DNA from 4 places in the Vibrio sp. QJM3NY_26 genome. Region 3 is predicted to be linked to each of the others. Evidence: predicted binding sites of a transcription regulator. Region 3 holds the regulator's gene; each other region holds the start of a gene.
What was found. Region 3 encodes MetJ, which represses methionine synthesis genes. Its sites were predicted from a motif close to TTAGACNTNTANANGTCTAA; they were not measured.

Region 1: metE (5-methyltetrahydropteroyltriglutamate--homocysteine S-methyltransferase) is a predicted target of MetJ. The motif match lies at 2,534-2,553, and genes of this name have one in related genera.
Region 2: metN (methionine ABC transporter ATP-binding protein MetN) is a predicted target of MetJ. The motif match lies at 5,315-5,334, and genes of this name have one in related genera.
Region 4: metH (methionine synthase) is a predicted target of MetJ. The motif match lies at 5,494-5,513, and genes of this name have one in related genera.

Annotation. Positions count from the first base shown of each region.
Region 1 covers NZ_CM173515.1:2,182,077-2,190,083, forward strand. Annotated here, with positions in the region: gene metE (5-methyltetrahydropteroyltriglutamate--homocysteine S-methyltransferase) at 1-2,346, opposite strand, end outside; gene AC3CH4_RS09620 (LysR substrate-binding domain-containing protein) at 2,625-3,536, shown strand; gene AC3CH4_RS09625 (DUF4250 domain-containing protein) at 3,749-3,949, opposite strand; gene AC3CH4_RS09630 (hypothetical protein) at 4,071-4,751, opposite strand; gene AC3CH4_RS09635 (YgiQ family radical SAM protein) at 5,082-7,394, shown strand; gene AC3CH4_RS09640 (GtrA family protein) at 7,520-7,984, opposite strand; gene AC3CH4_RS09645 (ArnT family glycosyltransferase) at 7,977-8,007, opposite strand, start outside.
Region 2 covers NZ_CM173515.1:2,664,519-2,672,525, forward strand. Annotated here, with positions in the region: gene treC (alpha,alpha-phosphotrehalase) at 1-1,381, opposite strand, end outside; gene treB (PTS trehalose transporter subunit IIBC) at 1,522-2,946, opposite strand; gene treR (trehalose operon repressor TreR) at 3,151-4,095, opposite strand; gene AC3CH4_RS11755 (MliC family protein) at 4,185-4,520, opposite strand; gene gmhB (D-glycero-beta-D-manno-heptose 1,7-bisphosphate 7-phosphatase) at 4,639-5,190, opposite strand; gene metN (methionine ABC transporter ATP-binding protein MetN) at 5,431-6,465, shown strand; gene AC3CH4_RS11770 (methionine ABC transporter permease) at 6,455-7,138, shown strand; gene AC3CH4_RS11775 (MetQ/NlpA family lipoprotein) at 7,220-8,007, shown strand, end outside.
Region 3 covers NZ_CM173515.1:3,167,504-3,175,510, forward strand. Annotated here, with positions in the region: gene AC3CH4_RS14155 (bifunctional aspartate kinase/homoserine dehydrogenase II) at 1-102, opposite strand, end outside; gene AC3CH4_RS14160 (O-succinylhomoserine (thiol)-lyase) at 105-1,286, opposite strand; gene metJ (met regulon transcriptional regulator MetJ) at 1,495-1,815, shown strand; gene AC3CH4_RS14170 (malic enzyme-like NAD(P)-binding protein) at 2,048-3,337, opposite strand; gene rpmE (50S ribosomal protein L31) at 3,669-3,887, opposite strand; gene priA (primosomal protein N') at 4,220-6,421, shown strand; gene cytR (DNA-binding transcriptional regulator CytR) at 6,662-7,666, shown strand; gene ftsN (cell division protein FtsN) at 7,789-8,007, shown strand, end outside.
Region 4 covers NZ_CM173515.1:316,212-324,218, forward strand. Annotated here, with positions in the region: rRNA gene AC3CH4_RS01465 (23S ribosomal RNA) at 1-2,733, shown strand, start outside; rRNA gene rrf (5S ribosomal RNA) at 2,833-2,948, shown strand; tRNA gene AC3CH4_RS01475 (tRNA-Asp) at 3,016-3,092, shown strand; tRNA gene AC3CH4_RS01480 (tRNA-Trp) at 3,153-3,229, shown strand; gene AC3CH4_RS01485 (cation:proton antiporter) at 4,112-5,392, opposite strand; gene metH (methionine synthase) at 5,562-8,007, shown strand, end outside.

The sequences.
Region 1 (8,007 bases), 990 kb from region 3:
TACCTCAGCTGATTCCCACTCTTTACGCAGTGTCTTAGTCGCCGAAACTAAGTTAGTTAGTGCGGCTTCTGTCTCTACCCAGTTACGAGTCTTTAATCCACAATCTGGGTTCGCCCACAAACGTTCTGCTGGGATTTTTTCTGCTGCTTTCTTAAGTAAATCAACAATCCACTCTTCAGAAGGAATGTTTGGTGAGTGAATGTCATAAACACCCGGTCCAATCGCATTCGGGTAGTTAAACTCTTCAAACGCTTTCAGTAGCTCCATGTTCGAACGAGAAGTCTCAATGGTAATCACGTCGGCGTCTAGCGCCGCCACTGAATCAATGATCTCGTTGAACTCGCTGTAACACATGTGGGTATGAATCTGAGTTTCTGGTTTAGCACTCGCGGCTGAAATCTTAAAGGCATCCACTGCCCACTCTAAGTACTCTGCATGGTCGCGTTTTTTCAAAGGCAAACCTTCGCGAATAGCAGGCTCATCGATTTGAATGATGTTGATCCCTGCATCTTGTAAATCCGAAACCTCATCACGCAGTGCAAACGCCAATTGATTCGTAATCTCTTTTCGTGAGATGTCTTCACGTGGGAATGTCCAACACAAGATAGTGACAGGCCCTGTCAGCATCCCTTTCATCTGCTTCGAGGTCAGAGATTGGGCATAGGTCGACCATTCCACCGTCATTGGTTTTTCACGCTCGATATCCGCAACCACAATCGCAGGCTTCACGCAGCGAGAGCCATAGCTTTGTACCCAACCAAACTTGGTGGTTTGAAAGCCTGCTAGGTTTTCCGCAAAGTACTCCACCATGTCATTACGCTCGGCTTCACCATGCACAAGCACATCCAAATCTAAGGCTTCTTGACGCTTAACAGCATCTGCGATGTGACCTTTCAGTGCAGTGTTGTATTCCGACTCATTCAGTTTTCCAGTGCGGTAAGCACTGCGTTGAAGACGAATTTCCCCTGTTTGTGGGAACGAACCAATGGTTGTGGTTGGTAATAGCGGTAAACCCAACACCTCAGACTGATGCGCTGCGCGTTCTGCGTATGGAGCACTGCGCTCTGCTAGTGCTTTAGTAATGGTATTGAGTCGAGCTTGAACTTGCGGCTTATTCACATGAGTCGCGCTCTTACGTGCAACGATAGGTTGGCTGTAAGTCTCACACGCCAAAATGGCATTTTGATCGCCATCTAACGCCGCACCTAATAAGCTCACCTCGGTCACTTTCTGTTTTGCAAAGGCAAACCAACTCTTCACTTCTTCGCTAAGCGTCTCTTCTAACTCAAGGTCAACCGGGCTATGCAGCAGTGAACATGAACTTGCGACCCATAGTTTATCGCCTAGCTTTTCTTTCACAGGTTGCAGTAACTCAAGCTGAGAAGCTAAGTCTGCTCGCCACACATTGCGTCCATTGATTGCACCCGCAGAAAGTACCCAATCTTCCGGTAACTTATTCACTACTTCATCAAGTTGCTGCGGTGCGGCAGCCAAGTCGATGTGTAAGCCGTTGACGGGCAATTCCACGATCTTGCCTAACGTATCAGTCACAGAATCAAAGTAAGTGGTCAGCAATAGTTTCACATCGCCTTGAATCACTTGATAAGCCAGTTTGAATGAATCAGCCCACTGCTTTTCAAGTTCCAGAGAAAGGATAGGTTCATCGATTTGTACCCACTCAACACCCAACTTGGCAAGTTTTGCCAGAATCGCCTGGTAAGCAGTAAGCAAACGCGGCAACAAGGTTAAACGCTCAAAGCCCTCTTCCACTTCTTTACCTAGATATAAGTAAGACAGCGGGCCGAGAAGGACTGGCTTCACCTTATGCCCGGCTTTAATCGCTTCACTCACTTCGTCAAACAATTGTGGCCAACTCACCTCAAACGAATCGTCTTTGCTGAACTCAGGAACAATGTAGTGGTAATTGGTGTTGAACCACTTAGTCATGTCAGAAGCCGCCGAACTGTCTTTAGTGCCGTCACTAGACGTATGCGTACCACCGCAGCAAGTAGACTGAACTTGAGACTGACCACGACCAACACGAAACAAGGTATCCAGATCTGGGAAGGCTTTTTCATCTTCAGAACCACCAGCATGACGCTTTGGAACGTGGCCTAGAAGTAGAGTCGTTGTCAGAACATGGTCGTACCATGCGAAGTCACCCGCAGTTGCAAAGCTTAGATTCGCGTCAGCTTGTACATTCCAGTTACGATTTCTTAATTCGCTACCGAGTTGTTTGAGCTCAGATTGATCGATTTCACCGCGCCAGTATTTCTCGAGCGTGAATTTGAGTTCTCTTTTTTCGCCGATACGTGGGTAGCCAAGAATATGCGTTGTTGTCGTCATGAGTCTGTTCCTTATTCGATAATTTTGATTTCCGGTCAGACTGCCTTTGATGATTTCACTTTCCCACAAAGGCGTCTGGATGGCTAAACTATCGCCTTAATCGGACCTATGGACAACGTCCAAATATTCATCTTGTTTATTAATAATATTCATCTGAATCATCCAAAGATGAATGGTTTAAATCCATCTGGACATCTAGACGTTTACAAAAGATCAAAAACACCGTAGGGTGATTATTAAGAAATATTGAATTGGCTTAGGGAATATGAGGAATACTCATGATAGAGCTTAAACACCTTCGAACATTGACCACCTTGAGAGACAGCGGCTCACTGACTGCGACTGCGACTTCTCTTCATCTAACTCAGTCAGCGCTTTCTCATCAGTTGAAAGATCTTGAGGCTCGTATTGGCGGTCAGCTTTTCCTGCGTAAAACTAGGCCAGTAAAATTCACCTCTGAGGGTGAGATCTTGCTTAAGCTTGCCGATGAAATACAGCCAAGAATAGCTAAAGCAGAAAACGAACTCGCAAGCCTGAAAGAGGATGTGAATGGTCGTTTACACATGGCGATTGAGTGTCACTCATGCTTCCAATGGTTAATGCCTGCTTTGAAGGAATATCAAGTGGCTTGGCCAAGCGTGACGCTAGATTTTTCGTCAGGCTTTGGTTTTGAGCCGCTGCCCGCATTAATGGCAGGTGAGTTAGATTTGGTGATCACCTCTGATATTCAACCGCGTTCGGAAGTCCATTACGAACCGCTTTTTGATTTCGAGATGCGTTTGATTACCGCAATCAATTCACCTTTGGCCGAAAAATCGAGTATTGAACCGCAAGATCTTAGCGATATCACGATGCTCTCTTATCCGGTTCAAAAACAACGTCTTGATGTTGTGAAGCACTTTTTGCAACCGGCAGGCGTAGAGCCGAAGAAATGGAAACAGGCAGACAACACATTAATGTTGGTACAAATGGTATCGGCTGGTTTAGGTGTTGCGGCATTGCCGAACTGGGCGATCAGCGAGTTTTCAAGACAAGGGTTAATCGCCAGTAAACCACTGGGCAAAGGACTTTCAAGACGACTGTTTGCGGCGGTAAGAAACTCCGAGAAAGACAAACGTTATCTGCAAGCTTTCTTTAGCACGGCAAGACAGCAAAGTAAGAGTCACCTAGATGGCATTGAGGTCGTTTAAGAGACTCGTTGTTGGGTTAGTTTATGCCTGCGTTGAACCTGATAGGCATGCGCCAGAAACAAAAAAGTCACAGATTATCTGTGACTTTTTTCTTTTAGCTTTAGTACCGACGATGGCGGCACTTGTTCATTCTCGATACTAGCTCACTCTCGATAACTGGCTCACAATCGATAACTAACTCGCTATCAATAGAACATGCGCCAATTTGCTGCTTATCTTGGATAAGACTTAAACTGGTTAGTTAATGGATCGTATTGATAGCCAAGCATATCAAGCTTACCTACAACACTTTCTATATCCATTTCATACATACTGATCAGCTCTTCAAAGCTATCGCATTCTAAGCGAAGTTTTTCATTCACGATTCCCAGCAAAATAATGCTATCGAAACCTTTGACGTTGCTTAAATCCATCCCGTACTCCTAACGAACACACCGACTAGATTTAAGTTTAGAACGCTTACCAACACCACGCTAAAAAACAGATCACACTTTTTCGATTCAACACCGAAAGGCTTGTGAGATCAGTAACCGCCTACATCGCCCAAACTGGCGTTAAACCAACAGCCGCCGCCAATAACATCAACAATGAAATAGTCAGCTGAAGCTTTTCAGGGGTTTTGACAAACAGCAAATGCCAACACCAAACCACGATAGAAGAGATAAGCAAAGCAAAGCTAAACAACAAAGTTGAAATAACAGGTTCTAGTTGCGCTTCAGACAGTGAATAAACGTTAATCACGGTCGCCAACACCACCAACATGCCACTTAATACGCCCACAACAGGCAGAACGCGGTGAAATGCTTGTAAGCGCGTTCTTGCGATAGTCAGGAGTAAATGTCCGAAAGAAGCACCCAGTAAAGCCACCAGCAACACAGTCGCAATAATACCGACTGGATTTACCTGTTCGCTTGCTTGGATAGCAACGTATGACAGCGCCAAACCACACGCAAGATACATCACCCAGATAGGGCCTGAGTCACGTGTCTTCTTAGTTTGAACTTGAGAATAGAAATAGAAGATAGCGAATACGATCAGAAACGCTTCAATTCTTAATGAAGCAACAGCAAGCCAAAGCACGCCAATCGCAGGTAACATCTTGTGAATACGGCCACGTTGACCAGGGCAAATGTCACCCTTCACTAAGATTAAAGTTAAGATCAGTTGGGCTCCTAATAGCATGGGAGCAAATTGTACTAATAATGATTCGACCATTGTGGATCTACTTATTCAGACTTATTTTCGCGAATAATATCAAAAACTGCTGCGAACACTAATCAAAATCACAAATTAGCGACGTTATTCAAGGCTTCAACTATGCTGTTGTATGGTTCTTTTGTCAGCATTATCTGCAAAATGGCGAAAGACATCAGAACTAACAGGGGCATGTTCTACTGGCTAGTCTAGGCTCATGCCGCTATAATTCCCGCCTCAAAAATCAGAGGTTGAAATATGTACAGCGATATCACTCCTATTCACGAACACAAAAAATACTGGGCCGAGTGCTACGGAACAGCACCCTTTTTGCCTACCAGTAGAAAGGAGATGGATGCTCTTGGATGGGATAGCTGTGACATTATTATTGTAACTGGTGACGCTTATGTCGATCACCCGAGCTTTGGTATGGCTATCATTGGCCGTTTGCTTGAAGCTCAAGGCTTCCGCGTGGGCATCATTGCCCAACCAAAGTGGGACAGTAAAGATGCCTTCATGGAACTGGGTCGACCTAACCTATTCTTCGGCATCACTGCGGGTAACATGGATTCCATGATCAACCGCTACACCTCTGATCGCAAACTTCGTCATGACGATGCCTACACACCAAACAATGAAGGTGGTAAGCGTCCTGACCGTGCAACTCTGATTTATTCTCAACGTTGTCGTGAAGCCTACAAAGGCACGCCAATCGTTCTTGGTGGTATTGAAGCGAGCTTACGTCGCGTTGCGCACTACGACTACTGGTCTGATAAAGTTCGTCGCTCTGTATTGTTTGATGCAAAAGCAGACATCCTTCTTTTCGGTAACGCTGAGCGTGCACTGGTTGAAGTGGCACACCGCATTGCCGATGGCGAAGACATGTCAACGCTGACAAACATTCGTGGTACTGCTATCAACTTGCCTGCAGCGCCTGAAGGTTACAAAATTATTGATTCTTCTCGTATCGAAAAACCGAACAAAGCCTACGTTCCGGTTAACCCGTACGAAGTAGAAACGCAATGTGATACCAAGAAAGATGAAAAAGAAGAAGTAAAGGCGCAGCCAATTACGATTCGTCCTTCTCGTCACGATGCAAAAACAACCGCGGTTCGTATCCCTGGTTTCGAAAAGCTCAATAACGACCGTATTCTTTACGCTCACGCTAGCCGTATTCTGCACCTAGAGACCAACCCGTATTCAGGTCGTGCTCTTATTCAACGTCACGGTGACCGCGAACTATGGGTAAACCAAGCGCCAATTCCTCTTGCAACTGAAGAGATGGATTACGTGTTTGGCCTTGCGTACAAGCGTGTTCCGCACCCTATGTATGGCAAAGCAAAGATCCCTGCATACGACATGATTAAAACTTCGGTTAACATCATGCGTGGTTGTTTTGGTGGTTGTTCTTTCTGTTCAATCACAGAGCACGAAGGTCGTATCATTCAGAACCGTTCGAAAGAATCGATCTTGGATGAAATCGAAGACATTAAAGATAAAGTACCTGGCTTTACCGGTACGATTTCTGACTTGGGTGGACCAACGGCGAACATGTATCGTCTAGGTTGTTCTGATCCTAAAGCTGAAATTAACTGTCGTCGCCCATCATGTGTGTTCCCTAAAATCTGTGAAAAACTGAACACAGACCACCAGCACACCATTGACCTTTACCGCTCAGCGAGAAAGGTTCCGGGCATCAAGAAAGTGATGATCGCATCAGGCGTTCGTTATGACCTTGCGATTGAGTCTCCAGAATACGTACGTGAGCTTGTGACTCACCACGTTGGTGGTTACTTGAAGATTGCTCCAGAGCATACTGAAAAAGGCCCTCTGGATCTGATGATGAAACCGGGCATGGGCACTTACGATCGTTTCAAAGAGATGTTCGAGAAGTACAGCGCTGAAGCCGGTAAGAAACAGTACCTAATTCCTTACTTCATCTCTGCTCACCCGGGCACGGAAGATGAAGACATGCTCAACCTTGCGTTGTGGCTGAAAAAGCACAACTACGAGTGTGACCAAGTACAGAACTTCTACCCATCGCCAATGTGTAATGCGACGTCGATGTACTACTCAGAGACTAACCCTCTGAAGCGCGTGAAATACAAAAAACGTGAAGATGTTCCAGTGCCTAAAGGTGATCGTCAACGTCGTCTGCATAAAGCATTGCTTCGTTATCACGATCCAGAAAACTGGAAAATCATCCGTGAAGCACTGATCAGCATGGGCAAAAAACACCTAATTGGTGACAAAGCGAACTGCTTAGTGCCAGAAGAAGACTTTGAAGCTCTGACACCGGCACAGCGTCGTAAGTCTGGTCGTCATGGTTCACAACGTTTCGCAACTAAGCACAGTAAAGCTCAACCGGGTCTTGGTGGCGAAAGCCCACGTAACCATTCTAAGCCAGGTGGCAATAAGCCTAAACCGGGTGGTAAGAAGCCAACAGGTAGCCAAGGTAACGGCAATCAGGGCAACGGGAAGCAGAACGGTAATGGTAACGCGAATAAACCAGCGACTGGTTTCATCAAAAAAGCCCCTGCTAGCCAGCAATCACAAGGCAACGGCGGCGGAAATGGCAAGCCAAACCGCAGCAAAGCAGGCAATGGTCAAGGCGGTAAACCAGCAAGTAACGGAAAGAATCGCCAGCGCGCAACACAGCGTTAATATAGCGACCCCATTTACTTGGTTATCATAAAAATACAAAGCGCAGCTATTTAGCTGCGCTTTTTTGTGTCTGTTACTAATGAACGACCCGAAGGTTTCACTTGGTTATGTGATTACAAGGGATTCTAACGGGTGAAGACCCAATACTGGCTAAACAAATAGTTAGTGACCATGCCCACCAAGATACCTACGGCCATTGCGATAAATACAGCCCCAGTAAATGCAGGCAGTAATTCCGTCATCAGCTTAAAACACAGCAAATTAGGTATCGCCGATATCGATGCGGAAAACATGAATTTTTGCCACTGAATCAACTTCTCTGACCAACTACCCTGCCCTTTGAAGTCAAAAGTTAGCACTCGATTACCAAACCACGTTGCCGTGGCTGCTGCAATGAAAGATCCTATCCTTGCACTCATCAAAGGCAGCCCAACGGCATAATGCAGTAATGCAAAAACTAAGCAATCAACAACAAATCCGCCAACACCAACCACAGCAAATCGAACCACCTTGTGGTGAGACTGTAACCTCTGACTGTGCGTTTGAAGCTTGTTGTTGAACATTCGTAACCCCGAGTTAACGCTAAACATCGCTGCCACTTTGAATATGACTC
Region 2 (8,007 bases), 500 kb from region 3:
ATACCGAGTCTTTATCTTCAAGCGCTTGCTCAGCGTTGATCTCAGTGTAGTTATTCGCAACATCTAACCATGGCTGTGATAGCGAAAAGCCAGCGTACGTCTCACTGTTCCATTGCATTGGTGTACGAGAATTATCACGTGATTTCTGCGCTAAAATAGCCATCATATCTTGATGAGCCACACCATCACGGTTCACCATGATGTCGTACATATTGGTACTCTCTACATCACGATACTGGCTGATCTCGGTGTAACCCGGGTTGGTCATACCAATCTCTTCACCTTGATAGATATACGGTGTGCCTTGCATCATGTGGACTGACGCAGCAAGCATCTTGGCTGATTCAACGCGATATTGCTGGTCGTTACCCAAGCGGCTCACGACTCTTGGTTGGTCGTGGTTACACCAAAATAACGCCCCCCACCCTTTGCCGTTCAAACCGGTTTGCCAGTGATTGAAGATCGACTTGAGCTGTAAGAAATCAAACGGTGCATTGGTCCACTTCTCACCATTGGTGTAATCAACCTTAAGGTGGTGGAAGTTAAACACCATTGATAGCTCGCTGTTATCAACATTTGAATATTGCTGACAATGTTCCAACGTGGTTGAAGACATCTCGCCGACGGTCACGCTGCCGTATTTCTGGAATACCGCTTCGCTGATCTCTTTCAGGTATTCGTGCACACGTGGACCATCGGTATAGAAACGACGACCATCACCGATATCATCGTTAGGGAAATCTTGTTGCTTCGAAATTAGGTTGATCACATCCAAGCGGAAACCGTCAACGCCCTTCTCAGCCCAGAAGCTGATAACGTCTTTCACTTCTTCGCGTACAACCGGGTTCTCCCAGTTGAGGTCAGCCTGTTCTTTGGCGAATAAGTGTAGGAAGTATTGCCCTGTCGCCTCATCGAGTTCCCACGCATTACCACCGAACTTAGACTGCCAGTTAGTTGGTGCTTGGCCATCTACGGGATCTTTCCAGATATAGTAATCGCGATACGGGCTGTTTTTATCGCCCAAAGCAGATTGAAACCATGCATGCTCTGTCGAGGTATGGTTTACCACGATATCCATCACGATGCGAATGCCACGTTGATGCGCTTCAGACAGCAGTAAGTCGAAGTCTTCCATGGTGCCGAATTGGGGGTTAATCGCATAATAGTCTGAGATATCGTAACCATTATCGATCATGGGTGACGCGTAAACTGGGGTTAGCCAAATCGCATCCACGCTCAAATGTTTGAGGTAATCCAGTTTCGAAATGATCCCTTTGATATCGCCAGTACCTTTATTGCCGCTGTCACAAAAGCTCTTTGGGTAGATTTGATAGATGGTTGCGGTTTTCCACCAGCTTTCATCATGTTCAGTCATCGCCATCTCTAACACTCACTTACCAGAAAATATAAAATAAAAATCACCATGTGAATCATGGTCGAATAGCCGTTATAACTAAAAGAAAAAGCTATAAATAAGAGAAAAAGCGATGACTTACCTGAAGTCATCGCTTGTTAAATGCATTACGCGTTGGCGGTTTCTAGTTCGCCTTTCATCTGTGCTCGTTTATAGAAGAACAATGTCAGCGTTATCGGCAGTACAACCGCCACCAGCATCGCGACTAAGTAAATCGACCAATATTGAGGCTGAATCGATAAGATACCCGGCAAGCCACCAACACCGATACCATTCGCCATCACACCTGCACTACCACAGATTGCAGCCGCTGCGGCACTGCCGATCATTGCGCTCAACATAGGGAATTTGTATTTAAGGTTGATGCCGTACATCGCAGGTTCCGTTACACCTAGGTAAGCAGAGATTGCTGCTGGTACCGAGATGTCTCGTTCACCTTCACGTTTACTCAAAATAATGATGCCGACAACCGCTGAAGCTTGTGCAATGTTTGATAGTGCAATCAAAGGCCAGATTGGTGTGCCACCTAAGTCTTGCATTAGTTGTAAGTCCACAGCATTGGTTGTGTGGTGAATACCCGTAATAACCAAAGGTGCGTATAGGAAGCCAAATACCACGGAACCAAGAATCGCGAAGTCACCAGTCATTGCGACTTTGGCAGCGAAAGCCACACCATCACCCAACATACGACCAAATGGGCCAATAAAGGCGTGAGCTAGAATCACAGATAAGATGATCGAGACAAATGGCACAACAACTAGGTACAGATAAGAAGGTACAATGCGCTTAAGGTTTGTCTCAATGAAGGCCAGAGCCACACCCGCTAACATTGCGGGGATCACCTGAGCTTGATAACCGACTTTCTCAATCACGAACAAGCCAAAGTCCCACACCTCAGGTACCGATTTACCTATCATGTAAGCGTTCATCAACTGTGGAGAAACCAAGGTCACACCGAGCGTGATACCCAAAATAGGGGTTCCGCCAAGCTTCTTAACCGTCGCCCAACACACACCAACCGGTAGGAAGAAGAAAATAGCTTCGCCGATCAACCATAAGAATGAGTGAACGGTTGCCCAGAATTGGCTGATTTCAACTAAGGTTTTGCCATCGAACATGCGAATGTCGCCAATCACATTACGGAAACCAAGAATCAAACCACCAGTAATAATGGCAGGCAGCAGTGGTACGAAAATTTCGGCTAAATGGGAGATACCACGCTCAAGGAAGTTCATGTTCTGGCGAGCAGCCAACTTCGCCTCATCTTTTGATGATGCATCTTTGCCAGTTTGCTCAATCAAAAGTGCGTACACCTCATCAACCTCGGTGCCAATCACGACTTGGAATTGACCTGCGTTAGTAAAGCAGCCTTTTACCAGCTTAAGCTTCTCTAGTTCTGCTTTGTTCGCTTGTTCCGTATCGTTCAATACAAAACGCAGTCGGGTCAGACAATGGCTGACACTTGCAATATTCTCTTTGCCACCGACTAACTCGATAAGACGCGCAACGTCTTGCTTCGCTATCTTACTCATACTACCCCACCCTGGTTTCATTCAATTACTCATCTAAACCATGTAGCTATAACCACTCGGATTTAGATCTATGGGAACATTCCCAATTACGGTCGTTATAATGCCCATATGAATGATAAATTAAAATGGGAACAGTCCCATTAATTGAAAGAGATCACACTCTAATTTTAATCTAAGCAGTTCAATTTCGCTTGATTGAGTGGATTATAGAATCGGAGATTGAGTGTGATGAGAGATCTCTGAATTGCCTAAAAGCTGAGAGATCAATAGATTAGCGGCCAATTTACCTGCAGATTGATACCCAGGATCAATGCTAAATACTCGAGGGAACAAGAAAGAGAGAAGATCATTGCCACCGACACCAGTCACCACCACATCTTCACGTTGTAGCTCTTGTAGACGTTTGATTACGCCAAGAGCCAATGTGTCACTGGCACACACAATCGCTTGAGTCGCAGGAGCAAGCACCTCATCCACCAACTGATAAGCGCTTTCATGATGAAGTTGACCAGTACGATAGTTCGCAATTGAACCTGTATTTTCACACCACTCGAGATAAGCCTTAAGACGCAGTTCACCGGTTGATTTGTCACTAGGATCAACGCCAATGAAACCAACCTCAGAGATCCCCTGATCTGCTAAATGCGTTAACGCACTATTGATCACCTGTTGGTTATCATAGTTAATCGACGTCACGTTCTCGGTATCCAGAGCAATCACCACCGCTTTGTGTTCCCAAGCTTCAATCGCAGGAATATCACAGTCAGTAAAGCCGAATACAATAATGCCGTCTACATTGCGACGCTTGAGAACCTGCAGATGCTCATTGGCTTTTTCTCTATCAAGCTGACTTTCCATGATCACGACGTCGTAATCCGCTCGATACAATTCGGCCAGCATCGTACTTACCGCTTTGTTTTCAGAAGGAGAGTCCAGACGAGAAATGATTACGCCGATGACTTTTTGACTGCCACCACGCATAGACTGTGCAGACTTTGAAGGCGAGTACCCAGATTCTTGAATTACTCTTTCCACCCTTTCACGGGTTTCAGGTTTCACTTTTGGATCATTGGTCAGAACGCGAGATACAGTTGACTTACCAACACCGGACAGCTTAGCAATATCGAGAATAGTGAGTTTTTTGCTCATAAAAAGTCTAACGTTAAAGGGAAGAGAGGAAAAAGCGAGGGCATAACCCCTCACTTAACTGTTTGTAAATCCTAGAAGTTAACTATGACTTACTTTCGGCAATTTTTATAGACGACACGACCAAGTTCTAGACGTGCGTTGTCACCTTTAGTGCGTAAAGTGACACTATTGATCAGTTCAGAGGTTCCATCATCTAAGATGTACTTCGTTCCTGAACCTGCCGCTATTTGAGTTAGGCGATATTCATTCTCTGGCAAACGTAATACCGCTTTTTCATTACCAAGGTAAGCGACCTTAAATGAAGCGTCAGACTCACATTGATAAGTCACGAATTGGTCATCCGAGACTGCACTATCAGGCGCCGCGGATTGAGAACACCCGACTAACGCTACCGTACATAGAGATGCTGCCAACAATGCTTTCATACTGCGTTCCTCATCTTTATATAGTTAACGGCGCTGATATCTTATTTATGGGTTAGCACCCCAGTTGACTGGTTAGAACCGACGTAATAAGTAAGCCTGTTAACGATAGGAAAATGTATCAGCCTTTCAGGAAAGCTGGTACATCTTTAATGCTATCTAGCACTGCACTGGCAAGTGCCTCACCCTTTTCAGTCACGGGTTTACCGGTTCTCACCAATACTCTGGTACCAACACCAGCGGCTTCTGCGGCCATCATGTCTTCAGCTTTATCGCCAATCATGACCGAGTTAGCCATATCAATTTTGAGAAAGTCACGCGCTGAAATGAACATACCAGGTTTAGGCTTGCGACATTCACAATCTTGCTTGTAGTCGCCAATGCCGTGTTCAGGGTGATGAGGACAGTAATAGATACCATCTAACTCAACACCATTATCGACAAAGTTCCAATCCATCCACTGTGTCAAAGAAAGAAAACGATCTTCGCTAAACTTGCCACGAGCAATACCAGATTGGTTGGTCACAAGTACCAATAAATAGCCCATATCTTTAAACGCTTTTGCCGCTTCAAACACACCATCGATGTATTCAAAGTCATGCTCATCATGTACGTAGCCATGATCAACGTTAATCACACCATCACGATCTAAAAAAACAGCAGGTTTAGACAAAATTCAGTTCTCTATCAACTCTCTATTAATCATTAATTATTACACGCTTTATTTGCTTCATCACTATCTATTTAGTTTTGCGTTCGTTAACGATTTGTTTCTACCTTAGCAACACAATCGACGTTTAGCCGTCTAGACGTAAAAATATCTATTGACTTAGATCATAGAACACCATAGCATCGTCTGTAAATCGAGCGAGCTATCGACATATTATTCTGTTCCACCTGCACGGGTTTCTCTATGATTAAAGTGAATCAAGTCAACAAGGTTTTTTATCAAGGCACTAAAGAAATCAATGCCTTAATCGATATCAACCTTCACATACCTCAAGGTCAAATCTTTGGAGTTATCGGCTCTTCGGGTGCAGGCAAAAGTACTCTGATCCGTTGTGTAAATATGTTGGAAGCCCCGACCTCAGGTGAAGTGATTGTTGACGGTATTGACCTGACAAAACTCAGTAAATCAGAACTCAGCGAAGCTCGCCGTAACATCGGCATGATCTTCCAACACTTCAATCTGCTGTCTTCTCGTACTGTATTTAACAACGTAGCACTGCCTTTAGAGCTTGCTGGTAGAGATAAAGCTGCGATTGAAGCGAAAGTCAGTGAGTTACTTGAGCTTGTTGGTCTATCGGATAAGCGTGATACCTACCCTGCGAACTTAAGTGGTGGTCAAAAGCAGCGTGTCGCGATTGCTCGTGCGCTAGCGTCAGACCCAAAAGTATTGCTATGTGATGAAGCGACCAGTGCGCTGGATCCAGCAACGACTCAATCTATTCTTGAGCTGCTACGTGAAATCAACCGTAAGTTGAGTATCACTATCCTACTGATTACTCATGAAATGGATGTGGTTAAAAGCATCTGTCACGAAGTCGCGATCATTGGTGATGGTGAGTTAGTAGAGAAAGGCACCGTAGGTGAAATATTCGCACACCCTAAAACAGAGCTGGCACATCAGTTCATTCGTTCAACGCTCGATCTAACGATTCCTGAAGATTACCAAGCACGTTTGCAAGAGACTCGTGTAAACAGCAGCTATCCACTGGTACGCCTTGAGTTTACAGGCGCAACCGTTGATGCTCCGTTGATGACGCAAATCGCACGCAAATTCAACATCGACGTCAGCATCTTAAGCTCTGACCTTGATTACGCCGGCGGCGTGAAGTTCGGCATGATGGTTGCTGAATTGTTCGGCAATGAAGCAGATGATAATGCTGCTATCCAATTCCTACGCGACAACAATGTAAAAGTAGAGGTGCTTGGTTATGTCCTTTAGTTTCAACGAGATTGCTGACTGGATCAGCCTTAACGGTAACCTTCTATTAGGCGCAACAGGCGAAACTCTTTACATGGTTGCTGTTGCAGGCATCGTTGGTTTCGCTGTCGGTATCCCATTAGGCGTGATTCTACATACGACTAAAAAAGGTGGCCTATTAGAGAACACCAAGCTAAACAAAATTCTTGGTGCGGTTGTCAACGTAGGCCGTTCAGTGCCCTTCTTAGTACTGATGGTTGCGATCATCCCACTGACTAAGATGTTGATTGGTACCTTCATCGGTACAACAGCAGCGATTGTTCCACTAACAATTGGCGCTATCCCATTCGTGGCTCGACTTATCGAAAGTGCGCTACTTGAAGTACCAACAGGTTTAGTAGAAGCCGCTCAATCAATGGGCGCAACACCAACACAAATCATCAATAAGGTTCTGCTTCCTGAAGCACTTCCGACTATCATCAACTCAGTAACGATTACGTTAGTGACTCTGGTGAGCTACTCAGCAATGGCCGGAACTGTAGGCGGCGGTGGCCTAGGTGATGTCGCGATTCGTTACGGATTCCACCGCTACGATGTGACCATCATGGCAGTGACAGTAGTAATGTTGATTGTGCTTGTACAAATTATTCAATCAATCGGTGATTCATTGGTTCGCCGCGTTGACCACAGATAAAGACTCAGCGTTAAAACGCAAACTATCTAAGACAAGAGTCGTCTGAACCAAATTAAATAGATTTATTAAAAGGAGATTATTATGAAATTTAGCCTTAAAGGTTTACTGACTATCGCAGCGGCAGCTTCAGCGCTAGTACTAGCAGGTTGTGGTGAGAAAGGAGTGGATACTTCTAAAATCAAAGTTGGCGTAATGGCAGGTGCTGAAGCACAAGTTGCAGAAGTAGCGGCTAAAGTCGCAAAAGAGCAGTACGGCCTAGATGTTGAGTTAGTGACGTTCACAGATTACGTAACACCAAACGCAGCACTGGATGACGGCTCTATCGACATCAATGCATTCCAACACGCACCGTACCTAGATCAGCAAGTGGCTGACCGTGGTTACAAGCTAACAATCGCTGGTAACACGTTTGTTTACCCAATCGCGGGTTACTCTAAAGAAGTGAAATCTGTAGACGAAATCCAAGACGGCGCTCGTATTGCAGTACCAAACGATCCAACTAACCTAGGTCGCTCTCTACTGCTTCTTGAGCAACAAGGTCTGCTTGAGCTTCGTGAAGGCGCTGGTCTTCTAGCAACCGTTCGTGACATCGTTGGTAACCCTAAGAATCTAACGATTGTTGAGCTAGACGCAGCTCAACTGCCACGTTCTCTTGATGATGTTGCACTGTCTATCATCAACACAACTTACGCGAGCTCTATCAACCTGACTCCGCAAAAAGACGGCATCTTCGTTGAAGACAAAGACTCTCCATATGTAAACCTAATCGTTTCTCGTGAAGAAAATCTAAACGCTGAAAATGTACAGAACTTCGTAAAAGCTTACCAAACTGAAGAAGTGTACAACGCAGCTTCTGATATCTTCCAAGG
Region 3 (8,007 bases):
CGCTGATGAATATTCTCTAAGAATGTTGACCACGCGTTGGTAACATTCAGGGTTCGCTAAACTGCTGCCACCAAATTTATGTAGCTGGCGAAAGGTTGCCATTATTAAACCTCCCCTTCAGCAATAAAGCGTTGTGTTTTTTCAAACGCTTGCTTGAGATCGTCGATTAGGTCTTCCGCATCTTCAAGGCCAACAGAAAGGCGCAGTAGTTGTTGAGAAACACCCGCTTCTGCCAATGCTTCTTCGCCCATCGCACGGTGAGTCATCGACGCAGGGTGACAAATCAGGCTTTCAACACCACCCAGTGATTCAGCCAAAGAAAATAACTCTAACTTATCTACAAAATATTTAAGTGCTTCAAAAGAGCCCGCAAACTCAAAGCTCAACATGGAACCAAAGCCCAACTGCTGTTTCTTCGCGATCTCGTGACCCGGGTGTTCAGGAAGGCTTGGGTGGTAAATAGTGCCCACCAGATCTTGTTGTTGCAGAGCCGTCAGAATTTCACGTGAACTCTCTTCGTGAACACGCATACGCGCACCTAGCGTACGAATACCACGTAGAGTCATGTAACTATCAAATGGTGTGCCGGTCGCACCAATACAGTTGCCCCACCATGCAAGCTCTTCAGCGTGCTCTTCAGTTTTCGTCACGACAACGCCACCAATAACATCTGAGTGTCCGTTGATGTATTTGGTGGTTGAGTGGATAACAAAATCAGCACCCAGCTCTAAAGGCTTTTGGAACACAGGCGTCAAAAACGTGTTATCGACAGCAACCAGAGCACCTACCTCTTTCGCTTTACGGCAAGTCTCTGCAATATCAACCACACGAACCAACGGGTTCGATGGCGTTTCGATTAAGATCAACTTTGGCTTGAGCGCGATCGCCGCATCCAACGCTGCTTGATCCGATTGATCAACGAACAAAACTTTGAAGTCACCTTTTAACGAGCGGGTATTAAATAGGCGGTAAGTACCACCGTAGCAGTCGTGTGGTGCGATAATAAGATCATCACCGCCTAAGAAAGCGGATACCCACAAGTTAAGTGCCGAAGTACCACAGTTAGTCACCACTGCACCTTTGCCAGATTCAAGCTCAAACAATGCCGTTTCTAATAAACCACGGTTTGGGTTACCAGAACGGGTGTAATCGTACTTTGGCACTTCACCAAAAGCGGGAAACCCATAGTTAGTCGAAAGATAAATAGGTGGGACAACGGCATGGTGTTGCGTGTCTGACTCGATACCAGTACGTACTGCGATTGTTGCTGGCTTCCGGCTGCTCATAGGTGCTTCCTTACAAGTTTTGCGTCTGAGAATCACAGCGGCTTGTCGGCATTTTGCGGCTGTGTTAGATATATGTTATTCACTTTACTTTCATAAATGTGAGACGTCAACACTTCTAGACGTCTATATGTCTTTGCTTATGGCAGTAAATCCCGCTAAAATCACCACTATTAATTTATTCTAACAACTAAAGTGATGAAGGTACGCAATGGCCGACTGGAATGGTGAATACATAAGCCCATATGCTGAGCATGGAAAGAAAAGCGAACAAGTAAAAAAAATTACAGTTTCTATCCCTCTAAAAGTGTTAAAGGTTCTTACTGACGAGCGCACTCGCCGCCAGATTAATAACCTACGCCATGCAACAAACAGTGAGCTACTGTGCGAAGCCTTTCTACATGCGTACACAGGCCAACCACTGCCAACGGATGAAGATCTCCGTAAAGACCGTCCAGACGACATCCCGACTGAAGTGAAAAAGCTGATGACAGAGATGGGTATCGAATTCGAAGCGTTTGACGAAGAATAAAAACAACTCAGTCACTGCCTTCAATATTGATTCGCTATAGCTGAACCTTATTTGTCACATCACCCACTACGTTATCGGTAGCTGCTCTGTGAATGATAGACATAAAAAAAACCGACTCCTATGAGTCGGTTTTTTATTATTCTTTTTCGCTCAATAGAGCAACAGCTATTAAGCTATTAAGCTATTAAATTATTAAATTATTAAATTATTAAATTATTAAATTATTAAAGCATTAAGCCATATAGTTAGCAGGCATCTCAATACGAGCTACGCCAGATTCAACGGCCGCTACTGCAACCGCTTGTGCTACGCGAGGAAGTAGACGTGGGTCCATTGGCTTAGGAATGATGTAGCCTTTACCAAACTCCAGTGCAGTCTCACCTGCAGCAGCAAGTACTTCAGCCGGAACTTCTTCTTTCGCTAGTTCACGAATCGCTTTAACCGCAGCCAGCTTCATCTCATCATTGATTTCGCTCGCACGCACATCAAGCGCACCACGGAAAATGAATGGGAAACAAAGTACGTTGTTTACTTGGTTCGGGTAATCGCTACGGCCTGTACCCATGATAAGGTCAGAACGAACTTCATGAGCAAGCTCTGGCTTGATCTCTGGATCTGGGTTTGAACATGCAAACACAACAGGCTTATCAGCCATCAGCGTGAGTGCTTTAGCTGGTAGCAGGTTAGGACCCGATACGCCCAAGAACAGGTCAGCGCCTTCAATAACATCTTCAAGCGTGCGCTTGTCCGTGTTATTTGCGAATAGCGCTTTGTATTCATTCAAGTCTTCACGACGAGTGTGGATTACACCTTTACGGTCAAGCATGTAGATCTTCTCACGCTGAGCGCCACACTTAATCAGCAGTTCCATACAAGCAACAGCTGCTGCGCCAGCACCTAAACAAACGATCTTACACTCTTCAAGCTTCTTACCTTGAAGCTCAATCGCGTTCAGCATACCTGCAGCCGTTACAATCGCTGTACCGTGTTGGTCATCATGGAAAACAGGGACATCACAACGCTCAATCAGGCGGCGCTCAATCTCAAAACAGTCAGGTGCTTTGATGTCTTCTAGGTTAATACCGCCGAATGTATCTGCGATATTCGCAACCGTATCAACGAACTCATCGATTGTGCGGTGTTTTACTTCAATATCGATAGAATCTAAACCAGCAAAACGCTTAAACAGTAGCGCTTTACCTTCCATAACAGGTTTAGAAGCAATAGGGCCAAGGTTACCTAGGCCAAGAATCGCTGTACCGTTAGAGATAACTGCAACCATGTTGCCTTTACCTGTGTACTTATAAACGTTATCAACGTTCTGTGCGATCTCGCGAACAGGCTCAGCCACGCCTGGGCTGTATGCAAGTGCTAGGTCTTCTGCAGAGTTTGCAGGCTTCGTCAGTGCTACGGCAATTTTGCCTGGAATTGGGAACTCATGGTAATCAAGAGCTTGCTGACGGAATTGTTCTTGAGGCGATAACGCTTGAGAGGATTGATCTTGGCGGCTGTCTTCAGACATAGGTGTAGGTTCCTAGGATATTATTATTTGGGGGATCTTGTTCATGTTAATAGATGTACTTCAAAGTTCCTAGGTGGTTAAAGCCTCTGTCTCATTAAAAAACGAGATTTCACTACTAATAAGACCAGTGAGCAGTTGAAATTACTGTCGCTTGTTGAACTTTCGAGCGGATTTCAAGAATGGAGTGTTGGGTGTAAGTTATGAAACAAAACTCAAGCGGGTTGCCTGTCGTTTCGAGAAGTTGATGGCTGAATAAGATTCAGCGTTTTCTTAAATTTCAGGCAACAAAAAAGGACACCGAAGTGTCCTTTTTATGTCTAAATAGCGAGAATTACTTCTTGCTAGAAAGAGCACCGAAACGCTTGTTGAAGCGATCAACACGGCCGCCAGTATCTACGATACGTTGCTTACCAGTGTAGAATGGGTGACATTTGTCACATACGTCTAGGTGGATAGATTCTTTTGCAAGCGTTGAGTTGAACTCAAATGTGTTGCCGCAAGAACAAGTTGCAGAAACTGCTTTGTATTCTGGGTGGATACCAGTTTTCATGGGATAACCTCAAGTAGGCCGTGTCGCTATACGATTCTAAGCCGCACACCACACGTAGTTAAAAAATAAAATAAAGACACCGCTGCATCACTAAACTGCGATAAAGCCATACCTTTAAGGCGCAGTATAGTAATGAATCTATAAGGCAGGATCAACTGATTTGATACATTTTTCACCAATAGCCTCTTTTATTTCCTTTGTCGGCCTGAGATTTCGGGCTCTCGTTATCTTCCTTCGTTAACTCGATACTCTCATCCAAACTGCTCCTCGAATTTAACGCCCTTATCCATTAGACTGTTCGCTCTCGTCAACTCAGATAAAGCTGTCCCTTTATGCGTCCAATGATTGCCCGCGTGGCACTGCCTGTTCCACTAGACAAGCAGTTCGATTACAAGATTCCTAACCACCTATTCCCGATTATTGGTGGACGAGTATCTGTGCCTTTTGGACGACAAACCTTAACAGGTATTGTTACAGCTCTGGTTAACGAATCTGAATTCGAGCTAGACAAGCTCAAGCCCATTAAAGCCTTATTAGACAACCAACCTGTTTGGCCAGAATCGGTCTATTCACTCTTGGTATGGTGCAGCCAGTTCTATCAGTATCCACTGGGTGAAACCTTGGCTAATGCTCTACCAAGCGCTTTACGAAAAGGCAAAGCTGCCGACTTCGCAACGCTTGTCGAGTGGCAATTGACCCCATCAGGCAGAGATCAACTGATGCAAGGCTTTGGTCGTGCGGTTAAGCAAGCCAAAGTGATGCACATGCTTGAACACGGCCCTGTTCCTCATCAAGAGTTCATTGACGAGGAAGTAGGCAGCGCGGTGCTTAAGACTTTGGAAGAGAAAGGTTGGATTGAGTCGGTAGAGAAAAAGCCAAAGCGCCAGCCGTGGCCCGTTGAACTTGAAAACGAACAAGACAAGCCGAAGCTCAATGCTGAACAAGCGATCGCGATTGCGACAGTAAATAGCCAAACCGATTTTAGTTGCTTCTTGCTAGAGGGGGTTACCGGCTCAGGTAAAACCGAAGTCTACCTCAATATGATCAAGCCGATTCTCGAGCAAGGTAAACAAGCATTAGTATTGGTACCGGAAATAGGCCTCACTCCACAAACGATTAATCGCTTTAAGCGTCGTTTTAATGTGCCTGTTGAGGTGATTCACTCTGGATTAAACGATTCTGAACGATTGAATGCTTGGTTATCAGCACGTGACAAAATAGCGGGCATTGTGATTGGTACGCGCTCGGCTCTGTTCACGCCGTTCGCTGATCTGGGAATTATCATTGTCGATGAAGAGCACGACGCCTCTTATAAGCAGCAAGATAGCCTACGCTACCACGCTCGTGATGTCGCGATCATGCGTGCTCATAAAGCACAGATTCCGGTTGTGTTAGGCTCGGCGACTCCGGCCTTTGAAACGCTGCACAACGCTCAGATCGGTAAATACAGTTACCTCACCCTGACCTCACGTGCGGGTGTCGCGCTGCCGACCACCAATAAAGTGTTGGATGTGAAGGGTGAATATCTAGAAAGTGGCTTGTCTGCTTCTTTGATTGCTGAAATGCAAAGACACCTCAAAGCGGGCAACCAAGTGATGTTGTTTCTCAACCGCCGTGGGTTCTCTCCCGCATTGATGTGTCACGATTGTGGTTGGACAGCGGAATGTAAGCGTTGTGATGCCTACTACACCTATCACCAATACAGCAATGAGATGCGCTGTCACCACTGTGGTTCTCAGCAGCATATCGTGCACAATTGCCAAGGCTGTGGTTCAGCGAACTTAGTGACGGTGGGTGTAGGTACAGAACAGTTAGAGGCTCAACTTGGTCAGCTATTCCCTGAATACAAAACCATTCGTATTGACCGAGACAGCACCCGCCGCAAAGGCAGCTTAGAAAGCGCGCTAGAGTCGATTCGTAAAGGTGAATACCAAATTCTTATCGGTACACAGATGCTTGCTAAAGGTCACCACTTTCCTGACGTGACACTTGTGGCGTTATTGGATGTGGACGCCTCTTTATATAGTAGTGACTTCCGCGCCTCTGAACGGTTGGCGCAACTGTTTACTCAAGTCGCTGGTCGAGCAGGCCGTGCCAGTAAGCCGGGTGAGGTTATCTTACAAACTCACCATCCAGAGCATGGGTTGCTGCAAGCACTACTCCACAAAGACTATAACCACTTTGCCCAAACTGCATTGGCCGAGCGTAAACAAGCGATGCTGCCACCTTACACCTTTATGACTCTGTTTAGAGCGGAAGCCAATGACACACGTTTGGTGGAAGAGTTCTTGCGTCAGGTTCGTCATACATTAGAATCGCACCCCTTGTTTGACCAATATTGCATGGTTTTAGGCCCCACCCCAGCGCCACTGGCCAAGCGAGCGGGTAAATCACGCTGGCAGTTGATTCTACAAACTCAGACTCGTTCGTTAATGCAGAAGTTATTAATGAGTGCGAAGCCGGCAATTAATATGTTACCTGCTGCGAAAAAAGTCCGTTGGTCACTCGATATTGAGCCACAAGATTTGAGCTAAACCTACTTGGGTTAAAACTAATGATAAGTTTGTTCACAAATATTTCATATTTCTCGTGAGCAACCTCACACTAGTCATGTGATTTTTGTTAATCTAGCCGTAACTTTACACGGATGAAACGAATAAAATATTGCAATAAAAAAAGTGTTAGCAACACTTTCATGATATCTATTCGATTGTATTAATTATTCACGCCTTAAATACTTAGGCGACAAAGGAACTTAAAAGAGGGTTTAATTTATGGCGACAATGAAGGATGTTGCCCAGCTAGCAGGCGTCTCAACGGCAACGGTATCACGTGCATTGATGAACCCTGAAAAAGTCTCGGTTTCTACTCGTAAACGAGTTGAGACAGCAGTACTTGAAGCTGGATACTCACCCAATACATTAGCTAGAAATTTACGTCGCAACGAATCAAAAACCATCATCACTATCGTTCCTGATATCTGTGACCCTTACTTCGCCGAAATCATTCGTGGTATCGAAGATGCCGCTGTAGAGAATGATTACCTCGTTCTACTGGGTGACAGTGGTCAACAAAAGAAGCGTGAGTCTTCGTTTGTTAACTTGGTCTTCACCAAACAAGCAGACGGTATGCTACTGCTTGGCACTGATCATCCGTTTGATGTCAGTAAGCCTGAGCAAAAGAATTTACCGCCAATGGTTATGGCGTGTGAATTCGCACCTGAGCTTGAACTGCCAACGGTTCATATCGACAACCTAACCTCTGCATTTGAAGCCGTGAATTACCTCGCTCAGTTAGGTCATAAGCGCATCGCTCAGATCTCTGGACCAACGACTGCAACCCTGTGTAAGTTCCGTCAACAAGGCTACCAACAAGCATTGCGCCGCGCTGGAGTATCAATGAACCCAGCTTACAGCACTGTGGGCGATTTCACCTTTGAAGCGGGTGCGCAAGCGGTTCGTCAATTACTTGCACTTCCTGAACAACCTACAGCGATCTTCTGTCATAACGATGCGATGGCGATTGGTGCGATTCAAGAAGCGAAGAAGCTAGGTTTACGTGTTCCTCAAGACCTATCGATTGTTGGCTTCGATGACATCCAATTCGCTCAATACTGCGATCCACCGCTAACCACTATTTCTCAGCCTCGTTATGAGATTGGACGCCAAGCGATGTTGATGATGCTTGATCTATTGAAGGGCAACGATGTGCAAGCAGGTTCGCGTCTGCTTGAAGCTAAATTAGTCGTTAGAGGCAGCACCGCACCACCTCGAATGTAACCCTCAGAAATACCCTTATAAATCTGCGGCACATTTTGATGTGCCGCTTCCATTTCTGCACTATTATCCTCGCGCAATCTGGATTACCATGAGGACAGAATCAGCAACTATTGAATTGTCTTGTGGCTAATAGAGATTATGTAAAGCGCGGTCGTGGCACGAAAAAACCGACCAAGAAACAAGCCCCTCGCCGTAAACCTTGGCGCAGTGGTCTTTTGGCGATCCTCCTTGCCGGTGGTTTTGGTTATGGACTTTACTTATTGAGTAATGATCCTGAGCCGCCAACTCCAGTGGTAACCAAACCAAAACCTAAGCCAAAACCAGCGAAAGTGATTCCACCG
Region 4 (8,007 bases), 600 kb from region 3:
ACATAGCAACAGGAGGCAAACCGGGGGAACTGAAACATCTAAGTACCCCGAGGAAGAGAAATCAACCGAGATTCCGAAAGTAGCGGCGAGCGAAATTGGATTAGCCCTTAAGCTTTTAGTGAGACAGATGAAGGCTCTGGAAAGTGCCGCAATAAAGGGTGATAGCCCCGTAATCGACATCTCATAATCAGTGAAAACGAGTAGGGCGGGACACGTGATATCCTGTCTGAATATGGGGGGACCATCCTCCAAGGCTAAATACTACTGACTGACCGATAGTGAACCAGTACCGTGAGGGAAAGGCGAAAAGAACCCCTGTGAGGGGAGTGAAATAGAACCTGAAACCGTGTACGTACAAGCAGTAGGAGCACCTTCGTGGTGTGACTGCGTACCTTTTGTATAATGGGTCAGCGACTTAATTTTAGTAGCAAGGTTAACCGTTTAGGGGAGCCGTAGGGAAACCGAGTCTTAACTGGGCGTACAGTTGCTAGGATTAGACCCGAAACCAGGTGATCTAGCCATGGGCAGGTTGAAGGTTGAGTAACATCAACTGGAGGACCGAACCGACTAATGTTGAAAAATTAGCGGATGACTTGTGGCTAGGGGTGAAAGGCCAATCAAACCTGGAGATAGCTGGTTCTCCCCGAAAGCTATTTAGGTAGCGCCTCGGACGAATACTACTGGGGGTAGAGCACTGTTAAGGCTAGGGGGTCATCCCGACTTACCAACCCTTTGCAAACTCCGAATACCAGTAAGTACTATCCGGGAGACACACGGCGGGTGCTAACGTCCGTCGTGGAGAGGGAAACAACCCAGACCGCCAGCTAAGGTCCCAAAGTATAGCTAAGTGGGAAACGATGTGGGAAGGCTCAGACAGCCAGGATGTTGGCTTAGAAGCAGCCATCATTTAAAGAAAGCGTAATAGCTCACTGGTCGAGTCGGCCTGCGCGGAAGATGTAACGGGGCTAAGCTATACACCGAAGCTGCGGCTACGTATCTTAGGATATGTGGGGTAGGGGAGCGTTCTGTAAGCCGTTGAAGGTGGTCTGTAAGGGCTGCTGGAGGTATCAGAAGTGCGAATGCTGACATGAGTAACGATAAAGGGAGTGAAAAACTCCCTCGCCGGAAGACCAAGGGTTCCTGTCCAACGTTAATCGGGGCAGGGTAAGTCGACTCCTAAGGCGAGGCCGAAAGGCGTAGTCGATGGGAAACGGGTTAATATTCCCGTACTTCTTACAATTGCGATGGGGGGACGGAGAAGGCTAGGTGGGCCTGGCGACGGTTGTCCAGGTTCAAGTATGTAGGCGGAAAGTTTAGGTAAATCCGGACTTTCTTAACGCTGAGATACGATGTCGAGCTACTACGGTAGTGAAGTCATTGATGCCATGCTTCCAGGAAAAGCCTCTAAGCTTCAGATTGTAAGGAATCGTACCCCAAACCGACACAGGTGGTCGGGTAGAGAATACCAAGGCGCTTGAGAGAACTCGGGTGAAGGAACTAGGCAAAATGGTACCGTAACTTCGGGAGAAGGTACGCTCTTATCAGTGAAGTCCCTTGCGGATGGAGCAGACGAGAGTCGCAGATACCAGGTGGCTGCAACTGTTTATTAAAAACACAGCACTGTGCAAAATCGTAAGATGACGTATACGGTGTGACGCCTGCCCGGTGCCGGAAGGTTAATTGATGGGGTTAGTCTTCGGACGAAGCTCTTGATCGAAGCCCCGGTAAACGGCGGCCGTAACTATAACGGTCCTAAGGTAGCGAAATTCCTTGTCGGGTAAGTTCCGACCTGCACGAATGGCGTAATGATGGCCACGCTGTCTCCACCCGAGACTCAGTGAAATTGAAATCGCTGTGAAGATGCAGTGTACCCGCGGCTAGACGGAAAGACCCCGTGAACCTTTACTACAGCTTGGCACTGAACATTGAACCTACATGTGTAGGATAGGTGGGAGACTATGAAATTGCGTCGCTAGATGTGATGGAGTCGTCCTTGAAATACCACCCTTGTAGTTTTGATGTTCTAACGTTGGTCCCTGAATCGGGATTACGGACAGTGCCTGGTGGGTAGTTTGACTGGGGCGGTCTCCTCCCAAAGAGTAACGGAGGAGCACGAAGGTGGGCTAAACACGGTTGGACATCGTGTGGTTAGTGCAATGGCATAAGCCCGCTTGACTGCGAGAATGACAATTCGAGCAGGTGCGAAAGCAGGTCATAGTGATCCGGTGGTTCTGAATGGAAGGGCCATCGCTCAACGGATAAAAGGTACTCCGGGGATAACAGGCTGATACCGCCCAAGAGTTCATATCGACGGCGGTGTTTGGCACCTCGATGTCGGCTCATCACATCCTGGGGCTGAAGTCGGTCCCAAGGGTATGGCTGTTCGCCATTTAAAGTGGTACGCGAGCTGGGTTTAGAACGTCGTGAGACAGTTCGGTCCCTATCTGCCGTGGGCGTTGGAAAATTGAAAGGGGCTGCTCCTAGTACGAGAGGACCGGAGTGGACGAACCTCTGGTGTTCGGGTTGTCATGCCAATGGCATTGCCCGGTAGCTAAGTTCGGAATCGATAACCGCTGAAAGCATCTAAGCGGGAAGCGAGCCTTGAGATGAGTTTTCCCTGGCACTATAAGTGTCCTAAAGGGTTGTCGTAGACTACGACGTTGATAGGCAGGGTGTGTAAGTGCTGCGAGGCATTGAGCTAACCTGTACTAATTGCCCGTGAGGCTTAACCATACAACACCCAAGGGGTTTTGTGGACTCAATAGAAAGACAGACCTTGAATGAGTTTGAAGAGAAATACTTTTAGATAAGCTTTCCGAATTTTAAAATTTGCTTGGCGACCATAGCATTGTGGACCCACCTGATTCCATGCCGAACTCAGAAGTGAAACACAATAGCGCCGATGGTAGTGTGGGGCTTCCCCATGTGAGAGTAGGACATCGCCAGGCTTTAAATTAAATCTTTAGGTTGACCGACCTGGAGATATGGACGCTCACTTAGTGAGTTGACCACTGCGGAGTGGTAGTTCAGTTGGTTAGAATACCGGCCTGTCACGCCGGGGGTCGCGGGTTCGAGTCCCGTCCACTCCGCCACTTATTCGATAACCTCGCCTAGTGCGAGGTTTTTTCGAATCTGACGTAGTAAAAAGTTTTAGGGGTGTAGCTCCAATTGGCAGAGCAGCGGATTCCAAATCCGCGTGTTGGGAGTTCGAATCTCTCCACCCCTGCCATATTTAAGGCTCTAGCAGAAATGCTAGAGCCTTTTTGCTTTCTGAATCTAATATATACGCTATTAGCAAAGTAGCGGATTCTCCGACTTACCAAAATAGCGCGTGTTGGGAGTTCGAATCTCTCCACCCCTGCCATATACGAAGCCTCAGCAGAAATGCTGAGGCTTTTTTGCATCTGTTGCTTCTACGGAGCAATGTTGGGAGCTGGATCGCCAGCCCGGTCTAATCTCCGGAGTGCTGGCTCAGTCCACCCCTGCGATATTTAAGGCTCTAGACTGCGCGTCCTAGCAGAAATGCTAGAGCCTTTTTTATGCCTGTCACCTTTAATGTAACGCTAGAAGTATTAAGTGCTCCTTTAGCTCCCCCTATTTAGTCGAATCGCTTAATACCTATTGAATACAACCTTGCTGTATTTGAAGACTTAGTCGAACACTAGAGCTTTCTGTTCAGCACTGATCTGGCTGCGTAGTTTCTGGTAGTGACTAAAGCTATTGCTGTTAGGCCTTGAGTCTCATTATTTTTTCCGGAAGGAATGCTTATGCAACGGAACTCTTTTCTAGTGGGTAGACTCGCTAGTGTTGTAGAAGAACGAGTTCTTTGTATGCTTCACTGCCAGTAAGATTTTTGGCTAAGATCGCTGTTCATCACGTCGCTCGCATCATGATTAAACATCCTTTGTCTTCGCTTTGGTTCAGGCCAAATCTAAATTCCCCGATTAAGCTTTGACTACTCTAATTATTGTTCATCAAATGTCGAGATACGATCGATGTGTAACATATACCTTTCAGCTAGAGCTTCAGTTAGGAAATTGGTGAATCTGATTTTCATCAGACACAAAAAAGGCCACCTATATTAGGCAGCCTAGTTTAATATTTTGAGATGTTAATCTAACTCTTTCTCAGCTTGTTTCGCTTTCTCTATCATCGGAGTAATTGTTGAACCTTGAACTAAGATTGAGAACACAACAACAGCGTATGTCATGACGAGGATTATCTCTTTAACATCTATTGCCTTGTCTTCAATCACCCAGATACCTGAAGGGATTGAAAGTGCCATGGCTAGAGCTAGTCCACCACGCAACCCACCCCAAGTTAAGATCTTGATTGACCAAGGGTTGTAAGTTCTAAAGCGTTTGAATCCGATATAAGACAAGAAAACACTTAGGTAGCGTGCGCTTAGCACTAGAGGTACTGCGAACGCCATTAAGATCCAGTCTTCTTGGTGGAATTTGAATAACAACATCGACATACCGATCAATAAGAACAATACGCCATTTAAGAATTCATCTATCAATTCCCAGAAGTGGTCTAGGTGATCCTCACTCTCTTTCGAGAATCCAATAAAGCGCGTCCAGTTACCAATCATGATACCTGAGACCACCATTGCTAACGGTCCTGATACATGTAGGACTTCAGCAAAGGCATAACCAGCTGTCGGAATACCTATGGTTAATAGCAACTCCATCGAGTGGTCATCGGTGTTGCTGATTAGGTAATGGAATATTAAACCTAGAACAAAGCCATAGACGATACCACCGATAGCCTCTTGGACGAATAACATGGTCACGCTACCTACGGTCGGTGCTTCTGTACCGAACGCAATGGTAAATAGGGTAACGAAGATCACTAGGCCAAAACCATCGTTGAATAGAGATTCTCCCTCGATTTGAGTAGAGATTCGTCTGGGAGCGTCGAGCTTTTTGACTATAGCTAACACCGCAATGGGATCGGTTGGTGAGATTAGAGAGCCAAAGAGTAAGCAATAAATCAAATCAAATTGAATGCCGATGAATTGACAGAATCCATAGAGCACAAAACCAATAAAGAATGTCGAAAACAGTGTAGCGCCAAGAGCCAGTACTGTTATTTCCCATTTCTGATCTTTTAGATTAGGTAACTTAATCCCAAGACCACCAGCAAAGAGTAAGAATCCCAATATTCCTTTCAGGAGGAAATCTTCAAAGTTGATACTGGCAACAGTTTCTGAGGCGATGTCAGCCAATTGAAACCAATTGTTTTGTCCCGCAATGATAATCAATAGAGATAACATCATTGAACCAGCTGTAATGGCGATGGTTGTCTGCATTTTACCAATTTTGGTATTCACGAAAGCAATAAGCATGGCAGCAGCGGACAAGAAGCATAAGGTGTAGTAGACCGACATTGGGATCCCAACATGTAACAAAGTATGAATATTAATTTTCGTTGTCTCATGCTCAAATAGCAAACATTTTTTTGTTATGAGTCGGTAATCAATTTCCTTTTTTAGACGTCTAGACTCCTTTTAAATGTGTGATAGGATGGAGAGATAATTAAAGGAATGAGGTTGTATTGTGGGAAGTAATGTAAGGCAAAAGATTGAAGCTCTGTTGAAGCAACGAATTTTACTGATCGATGGTGGCATGGGTACCATGATTCAGGATTATAAATTGGAAGAGCAAGACTATCGCGGTGAACGCTTTGCTGATTGGCATAGTGACTTAAAAGGCAACAATGACCTTTTAGTACTTACACAGCCTAAGCTTATCAAAGATATCCATTCGGAATATTTGGAAGCTGGGGCCGACATCCTCGAGACCAACACCTTTAACTCTACAACCATCGCTATGGCTGACTACGATATGGCAAGCCTTAGCGAAGAAATTAACTTTACGGCTGCTCAACTGGCACGTGAAGCTGCTGATGAGTGGACAGCAAAGACTCCGAACAAACCTCGTTTCGTTGCCGGTGTTTTAGGCCCTACTAACCGAACCTGTTCTATCTCTCCTGATGTCAATGACCCGGGTTACCGCAACGTTAGCTTTGATGAATTGGTTGAAGCTTACTCTGAATCGACTCGTGCTCTTATCAAGGGTGGTTCGGATCTTATTCTTATCGAGACTATCTTTGATACGCTAAACGCGAAAGCATGTGCTTTTGCTGTTGAATCGGTTTTTGAAGAAATTGGTATTAAATTGCCAGTAATGATCTCCGGCACCATAACTGACGCATCAGGCCGTACGCTTTCAGGGCAGACAACAGAAGCATTCTATAACGCCCTTCGTCATGTTAGACCTATCTCATTTGGATTGAACTGTGCGTTAGGTCCTGATGAACTCCGCGAATACGTCAATGAGATGTCTCGTATCTCTGAATGCAATGTTTCTGCTCACCCTAATGCAGGTTTACCCAACGCGTTCGGTGAATATGACCTATCTCCGGAAGAGATGGCAGAACACGTTAAGGAGTGGGCTGAAAGTGGCTTCTTGAACTTAATTGGCGGTTGTTGTGGTACGACGCCAGAACATATTCGCCAAATGGCCGATGTCGTTGAAGGCGTAACTCCGCGTCAACTACCTGATTTGCCAGTGTCTTGCCGTTTATCTGGCTTGGAGCCATTAACGATTGACAAAGAATCTCTATTTGTGAACGTGGGTGAGCGTACTAACGTTACCGGTTCTGCTCGATTTAAGCGATTGATAAAAGAAGAGCTTTACGATGAAGCCTTGAGTGTTGCTCGAGAGCAAGTTGAGAACGGCGCTCAGATCATCGATATCAACATGGATGAAGGGATGCTAGACGCTGAGGCGTGCATGGTTAAATTCCTTAATCTATGTGCGTCTGAGCCTGAGATCTCGAAAGTGCCAGTCATGGTCGACTCTTCAAAATGGGAAGTTATCGAAGCGGGTCTGAAATGTATTCAGGGTAAAGGCATCGTTAACTCTATCTCATTGAAGGAAGGGAAAGAGAAGTTTGTCGAACAAGCGAAACTGGTTCGTCGTTATGGCGCAGCAGTCATCGTGATGGCGTTCGACGAACTAGGTCAGGCAGATACTCGAGAACGTAAGGTTGAGATCTGTACTAATGCCTACAACATTCTTGTTGATGAAGTAGGTTTCCCGCCAGAAGATATTATTTTTGACCCGAACATTTTCGCAGTGGCTACGGGTATTGATGATCATAACAATTACGCGGTGGATTTCATTGAAGCGGTAAGTGATATCAAACGTGATCTTCCTCATGCGATGATCTCGGGTGGTGTGTCGAATGTTTCATTCTCTTTCCGCGGTAATAACTACGTTCGTGAGGCTATTCACGCGGTATTCCTGTATCACTGTTTTAAAAACGGTATGGATATGGGCATCGTTAATGCGGGTCAACTTGAGATCTACGATAATGTGCCTGAAGACTTACGTGAAGCTGTTGAAGACGTGGTGCTTAACCGTCGTGATGACTCGACGGAGCGCTTATTGGATATTGCGACTGCATACTTAGAGCGTGCAGTTGGAAAGGTTGAAGATAAATCGGCGTTAGAGTGGCGCACCTGGCCAGTAGAAAAGCGCTTAGAGCACTCTTTGGTGAAAGGCATTACTGATTTCATCATTGAAGACACAGAAGAGGCTCGTGTTAATGCTTCTCGCCCTATTGAAGTGATTGAAGGTCCTTTGATGGATGGTATGAATGTGGTCGGTGACTTATTTGGTGAAGGTAAAATGTTCCTTCCTCAAGTAGTGAAATCTGCCCGTGTAATGAAGCAAGCTGTCGCCCATCTTGAGCCATTTATTAATGCAACTAAAGACGTCGGTGCGACTAACGGGAAAATACTGTTAGCAACAGTGAAAGGTGATGTTCACGACATCGGTAAGAATATCGTTGGCGTGGTTTTACAGTGTAATAACTACGAAATTATCGATCTAGGCGTGATGGTTTCATGTGAAAAAATTCTCAAGGTAGCCAAAGAAGAAAACGTCGACATCATTGGTCTCTCGGGTCTGATTACTCCCTCTCTCGATGAAATGG